Linked DNA regions of Tardiphaga sp. 709. The protein of the gene in region 2 interacts with the protein of the main gene of each other region in a pairwise test. Links are inferred from orthologs where the notes say so. Each region holds a gene or a part of one and is shown on either strand. Other genes may lie near its edges. The genes, in order: mobA and glp.

What was found.
Region 1: the proteins of glp (region 2) and mobA interact in binary tests that used the Escherichia coli proteins (3 or more experiments, as listed by UniProt). The link is inferred for Tardiphaga sp. 709 from one-to-one orthologs.

Annotation. Positions count from the first base shown.
Region 1 is NZ_CP135529.1:5,399,990-5,403,217, forward strand. Bases 268-3,175 are described here. They hold mobA (molybdenum cofactor guanylyltransferase MobA), read right to left. Parts: upstream 2,084-3,175; coding sequence 1,451-2,083; downstream 268-1,450. Other genes in these bases: RSO67_RS26070 (ABC transporter substrate-binding protein), read right to left, coding at 268-1,395; RSO67_RS26080 (sulfurtransferase TusA family protein), read left to right, coding at 2,154-2,402; RSO67_RS26085 (OFA family MFS transporter), read left to right, coding at 2,603-3,175. Outside these bases: RSO67_RS26065 (TAXI family TRAP transporter solute-binding subunit), read left to right, coding at 1-178; more of RSO67_RS26070, read right to left, coding at 187-267; more of RSO67_RS26085, read left to right, coding at 3,176-3,228. UniProt on the Escherichia coli protein: Transfers a GMP moiety from GTP to Mo-molybdopterin (Mo-MPT) cofactor (Moco or molybdenum cofactor) to form Mo-molybdopterin guanine dinucleotide (Mo-MGD) cofactor.
Region 2 is NZ_CP135529.1:79,510-82,758, forward strand. Bases 289-3,217 are described here. They hold glp (gephyrin-like molybdotransferase Glp), read right to left. Parts: upstream 2,393-3,217; coding sequence 1,184-2,392; downstream 289-1,183. Other genes in these bases: RSO67_RS00390 (Orn/Lys/Arg decarboxylase N-terminal domain-containing protein), read right to left, coding at 289-1,028; RSO67_RS00400 (hypothetical protein), read left to right, coding at 2,492-2,791; RSO67_RS00405 (CbtB-domain containing protein), read left to right, coding at 2,849-3,031; RSO67_RS00410 (CbtA family protein), read left to right, coding at 3,035-3,217. In the rest of the region: more of RSO67_RS00390, read right to left, coding at 1-288; more of RSO67_RS00410, read left to right, coding at 3,218-3,249. UniProt on the Escherichia coli protein: Catalyzes the insertion of molybdate into adenylated molybdopterin with the concomitant release of AMP.

The DNA.
Region 1 (3,228 bases), 5.3 Mb from region 2 along the record:
GGATGATGTCGCCTATCGGCTGGCGAAGACGCTGCACGGCGCCGAAGCTACGCTGGGCGCACGACTCGCACAGGCGAAGGAGACGACGGCTAGTAACACGGTGGCGTCAGCGCCTGATGTGGCGCTGATCCATCCGGGTGTGCTGAAGTATTTCAAGGAGATCGGGGTGGCGAAGTAGTTGATCGTCTACTTCTTCCCCAACACACAAGCCGGATCAGGCGGTCCAAATGCTTCCTCTCCGGAAATCTTCGCGAGGATCTTGTAGTAGTCCCACGGATATTTCGACTCCTCAGGCGACTTGACCTGCACCAGCATCAGGTCATGCACCATCAAGCCGTCCTCGCGCAGTTTGCCATTGCGCGCGAAGAAATCCTCGATCGGCTTCTCGCGCATCTTGGCGGCGACCTTCAGCGGTTCGTCTGTGCCGGCCTCCTTGATGGCGTTGAGATAGACCATGGTCGACGAATAGACACCGGCCTGCCACATGGTGGGCATGCGCTTGGTCTTCTCGAAGAAACGCTTCGACCAGGCGCGGGTCTTGTCGTCCATGTCCCAGTAAAAGGCGGTGGTCAGCAGCAGGCCCTGTGCGGTCTGTAGCCCCAGCGAGTCGATGTCGGTGATCAGCGCCAGCAGCGCGGCCATCTGCTGGCCGCCCTTGAACACGCCGAATTCGCCGGCGGTCTTGATCTCGTTGATGTTGTTCGGCGGCCCACCGGCGATGCCGATGATCTTGGCCTTCGAGGCCTGCGCCTGCAGCACGAAGGACGAGAGGTCCGACGCGCCGAAGGGCGGACGCACCGAGCCGATCACCTTTCCGCCGGTCTTGGTGACGACGGCAGATGCATCGCGCTCCAGCGCATGGCCGAAGGCGAAATCGTCGGTGATGAAGAACCAGCTGTCGCCGCCGCGCTTCACCACTTCCTGCGCGGTGCCGACGGCGAGCGCGCGGGTGTCGAATACCCATTGCATCGTATAGGGCGAGCAGAACTTGCCGTGGAAGTCCGCAGCGCCCGTCGAATGGGTGATGAATAGGCGCTTGCGGTCGTTGGCGACGTTCTGCACAGCGAGACCGACGGCAGACACCGGCACGTCGACGATGAGATCGACCTGATCGACATCGTACCAGCGCCGCGCAAGCGATGCGCCGACATCGGGCTTCAACTGATGATCGCCGATGATGATGCTGATCGGCTTGCCGAGTACGGTGCCGCCGAAATCATCGACGGCCATCTGTGCGGCCGTCACCGAACCCTGGCCGGAGGGCGTCGAGGCCGGGCCGTTCATGTCGGTGAGCACGCCGATCTTGACGACGTCGTCGGAGATTTGCGCCGAGGCGGTTGATGCGAGGAGAGCGAAGGCAAGACCAGATATCACGGACAGCGAAGTACCGCGCATGAAGTTTCTCCCATATGTCGCGACACTTCGGCCGCGTGATGGAAGTGAGCTTAGGTCAGCCCCGGTCGTCGAGCAATGCAAGCCGCTCGGCTTCCGCGATGTCATCCATCGTATTGGCATTGAAGAATGGATCGACGGGATCGGCTGGCCATTCCACGGTGGCGAGACGATAGCGTGCCGTCCAGCGTCCGACCTTGCGGATATCGTCATTGACGAGCGCGTGCCGTAACTCACGGCGCAGGGAGACGTCCCACAAGCCGATGACGGGGTGCGACTGTCTTGCGGACGAGGCAACAGCAAGCTGCGCATTCTCCGCGATGCGGGCGTGATGCAAACGGGTAACAAGATCGCGCGGCAGGAACGGGCAGTCGCCGGCGACGCTGAGCATCCATGTGACGTCCGGCCGGTTGGCGGCCGTCCATTCCAGACCCGCAAGGATGCCGGCGAGGGGGCCGGGAAAATCCGCGACGTCGTCGGCAATCACGGGCAGTCCGAAGGACGCAAATCGCGCGGGATCCCCGTTGGCGTTCAGCACCAGTCCGTCGCATTGCGGTGCGACGCGCGCGATCACGCGGGCCAGGATCGTCGTGCCGCCAATCTCGCGCATCGGCTTGTCGCCGCCGCCCATCCGGCGAGCCAGACCGCCCGCGAGAAGCGCGCCCAGAGTGGCCGGATATGTGTTCGCCATCGCCATACCGCTGCATATGACATTTGGCGCTGGCCCGATATAACGCAGTTGCACCAAGTGGAACTGCGCGATGCCCGTGACCAAGCTCGACCTGACCGGATTGAAATGCCCATTGCCGGCGCTGATGACGCGCAAGGCGATGAAGGCACTGTCGGTCGGCGACCGGCTCGAAGTCCACTGCACGGACCCCCTCGCAGTGATCGACATCCCTGCGTTGATCCAGCAGAGCGGTGATCAGATCGAGACCTCTGAACGCAGCGGCGATGTGATGATCTTCTTCATCGAAAAACGAAATGCTGCGATTGCAAATCGCGATTGAATTGCTGCGATGCAGTGGAAATCATTGAGAAATTTTCGCTCCTGATACCTTTGGACTATCGACTCCCGCAGTCGCTTCTGGCCCTGTTCTAAAGTGCGAGTGCGCGTGAATCCTTGTCCGCGCGCCGTAGGGGAATTGACGAAGCGACTTTTTCAAATCGCAGACCGGCTCAGAAGGGTCGGCTGCAGGGGAGAACTTTCATGACAAGTGTGGGCAACGCCGGAACACTGTCTGGCACCAAGCCAGGATTGCTGGAACGCGAACGCATCATTGCGACGGCAGGTTTCAATCGGTGGCTGGTTCCACCGGCCGCACTTTGTATCCATCTCTGTATCGGCATGGCCTACGGCTTCAGCGTGTTCTGGCTGCCACTGTCGCAGGCGATCACGACACCCGCGTCGAAGGAAGTGTGCGACGGCATGAGCCTCGCCACCGAGCTCTTCACCACAACGTGCAACTGGAAGGTCGCCAGCCTCGGCTGGATGTACACGCTGTTCTTCGTGCTGCTCGGCGTCTCCGCCGCCATCTGGGGCGGCTGGCTCGAGCGGGTCGGTCCGCGCAAGGCCGGCTTCGTGTCGGCGATGTGCTGGTGCGGCGGTCTCGTGCTCGGTTCGATCGGCGTCTACACGCATCAGCTCTGGCTGCTGTGGATCGGCTCTGGCGTGATCGGCGGCATCGGTCTCGGCCTTGGCTACATCTCGCCGGTATCGACGTTGGTGAAGTGGTTCCCGGATCGTCGCGGCATGGCGACGGGCATGGCCATCATGGGCTTTGGCGGCGGCGCGATGATCGGCTCGCCGCTCGCCAACCTCTTGATGAACTATTT
Region 2 (3,249 bases):
CGCGCGATGATCATCTCGGCGCTGTAGATGGTGCCGTCATAGGTGCATTGTTCGATCACTGCCACGCGAAACGGACGCTCGCGCTTCCAGGCATCTTTGTCGGTGACCAGCGGATTGATGCGGATGCACTCGCGCAGCGCGTCCTCGTCGAGCGCATCCCAGTTCATCGGCCCGATCAGGCCCCAGGGATTGCGCGTCGTCGGCACATAGATCGGCACACCGCCTGAAATCATCAAGGCGCCGTGCAAAGCCGCCTTGTGGTTGTTGCGATCGAACAGCACCAGATCGCCATCGGTGACCAAAGCCGATAGCGCGACCTTGTTGGAGGTCGAGGTGCCGTTGAGCACAAAATAGGTTTTCTCCGCGCCAAAAATCTGCGCGGCTTCCTTCTGCGCCTGCAAAGCAGGGCCTTCATGGGTCAGCAGATCGCCGAGATCGAGCACCGAATTGTCGAGGTCGTCGCGGAACACCGCTTCGCCGAGATGTTCCATGAACACGCGGCCGATCGGGCTGCGGCTGTAGAACACGCCGCCATTGTGGCCCGGGCAGGTCCAGAGCTGGTTGCCTTCCTCGGCATAGTCGACCAGCGCGCCGAAGAACGGCGTCTTCAGCGTCTCGGCATATTGCTTCAACCGGCTGATCAGGTTCTTGGCGATGAAGGGCGGGGTTTCTTCTGAGAGGAACACATAGCCGTCGATGAAATCGAGCACCTCGACCGGGACGTCCTCGAACCGCTTGCGACGGATCAGCAGGATGATGGGGAAGTCCAGGCCGCGTTTGCGCATCAGGTTGATCAGCGCCGCGGTCTTGCCTTCGAGGCCCTTCTTGCCCCAGTCGACCACCATGCAGCCGATCGCTGCGTCGGTCTGGACCGCGATCGTGGCGTCTTCGAGTTTGCGCGCCTTGACGACCTCGAAGCCGGAACGCTCGATCTCATCGACGATCTGATTGAGGCGAATGCCCTCGAGATCGTCGGCGTCGAATGTTGGCATCGCAAACAGGAAATTGAAGCGTTTGAAATAGTCCATTTGTCCACCGATCTTGTTTCGCTGCGATCTCTCGCTGCGTTACGTGACAATTCAGTGACTGAAACCGTGTTGAGGTATCTCAGTCAGGAAAAAGGTTTGGAAGCATGCCGCAGGTGAGAGTTCCGAACGCGGCGTCGTTCTATGAGGGGGCGCCGCTAGGTTGGCAGTCGAATGATGGCGCATGAATCGCCGGCAGCCGCGGCCGGCGCGAATGGCTTGCGGATCAAGAGCCCCTCGGCGACAGCCAAATTCCCCAGCAGCGACGAGTCCTGTTTCACGACCGGCGTTGCCACCACGGTGCCGTCGGCGCGGGTCTCGAGGCGCGTGCGCAGATAATCCTCGCGCTGGTCGTTGGCGGCGAGGTCACGGCCGAGCACCGCGGGTTCTATCGCATGGGCGATGTCGTTTCGACCGGACAGCGCACGCAGCAGCGGCACCATGAACAGGAAGCCGCAGACATACGACGACACGGGATTGCCGGGCAGGCCGATGACGCGCATGCCCTGGCGGCGTCCGTGCATCATCGGCTTGCCGGGCCGCATGGCGATGCGCCAGAACGCCATCTCGACGCCGGCATTGATCAGGGATTGCTGCACGAGGTCATGGTCGCCGACCGACGCACCGCCGGTGGTGATCAGCACGTCGGCCTTCAGATCGATCGCGCGCTGAATGGCTGATGTGGTCGCCTCCAGCGTATCGACGGCGATGCCGAGATCGACCACCTCGGCGCCTTCGGCGCGGGCCAATGCACGCAGCGCGAAGCCATTGGAGAGCACGATCTGGCCGGGGCCGGGGACTGCGCCGGGCATCACCAGTTCGTCGCCGGTGGCAAGCACGGCAACGACGGGCCGTCGCCGCACGGGCAGTGACGGATGGTTCATGCCGGCGGCAAGCGCCAGATCGCGGTCGGTGAGGCGGGTGCCGGAGCGGAGCAGGACATCACCTTCGTTGAAATCGACGCCGGCCGGGCGGATATGCTTGCCGGAAATCGCGGCCTCGTTGATCCCGACGATATCGCCATCCCGCGCGGTGTCTTCCTGGATCACCACGGCGTCGGCGCCAGCGGGCAACACGCCGCCGGTGAAGATTCGCAGGGCTTCGCCGGTCTGCAGCGGGCGGTCGAACGGCTTGCCTGCGGCGATCTCGCCGATCACGCGGAGCTTGGCGCCCAAAGTCGCATCGGCAGCGCGCACGGCATAACCGTCCATCGCTGACATGGGCTCCGGTGGCTGCGTGCGCAGCGAAGCGATGTCGCGAGCGAGCACGCGGTGGAACGCGTCTTCCAGCGGCACCATCTCCTCAGGCAGCGCATCGGCGCCCGCGAGAATCGCGGCCATGGCATCGGTAACCGGCATCAGGGCCATCGCGGGGATCTCCGGCAGTGTGGGCGCCCGTCATAGCGGAGAGCGGGAGCGGACGCAAAACCACAGCCGCTTTGGCAGGGCAGGGAAACACGATAGACATTGGCGATCATGACCGACAACCACGCCGCAACCGACGATGAAGCGCCTGTCTGGCGGGCAGATGTCGATGCGCTGGCATTCCGGCCATCCGGCCATCGCGGGCTGTGCATGGTGCACCGTCATGCGTTCCGGACGCTGCTCCGACGCTACCCGTCGCCGGAGGACTGCGCAGCCTATTTCCAAGACCACAGAGCGGTGTTCCAGGCGGCGGCTAGTGTCAAACTCGCGCAGGCCTCGGTGGCGGCGGACACGAATTTCCATCTGACCAGCCGCGATCTCGCCCGCGCGATGCAAAATTAACGGTCGCGCCACCGGTGCAACTCGGCTAAATTGGCCCTCTATTTCGCGAGGATTCCGATGCAACAGACCCAGACCGCCCAGATCTCCGCCGTTACCACCGACGTCAATGTCGTCGTGCAGGCCGTTCTGGCCATGGCGCTCGGTCTGTTCATCGTCGGTGTGGTCGGCTTCTCGCATATCAGCGCCGTTCACAATGCGGCCCACGACACGCGCCACGCCAACGCATTCCCCTGCCACTGAGACATGTCCGTTTTCAGGTCGATCGTTTTCTCGGCAGCGCTGGCTGGCGTGATCACTGGCGCTGCCATCACGGGCGCGCAGATGGTCGGGACCATTCCCCTGATCCAGAAAAGCGAAGTTTATGAGCGCAAGGCGGAAGCTCCGGCTGCTGCTGCTGCGCCGACGGCTGCCGCCCAGCCCGCCCATACGCACGACCATGGCACCGCCGCCCATAGTCA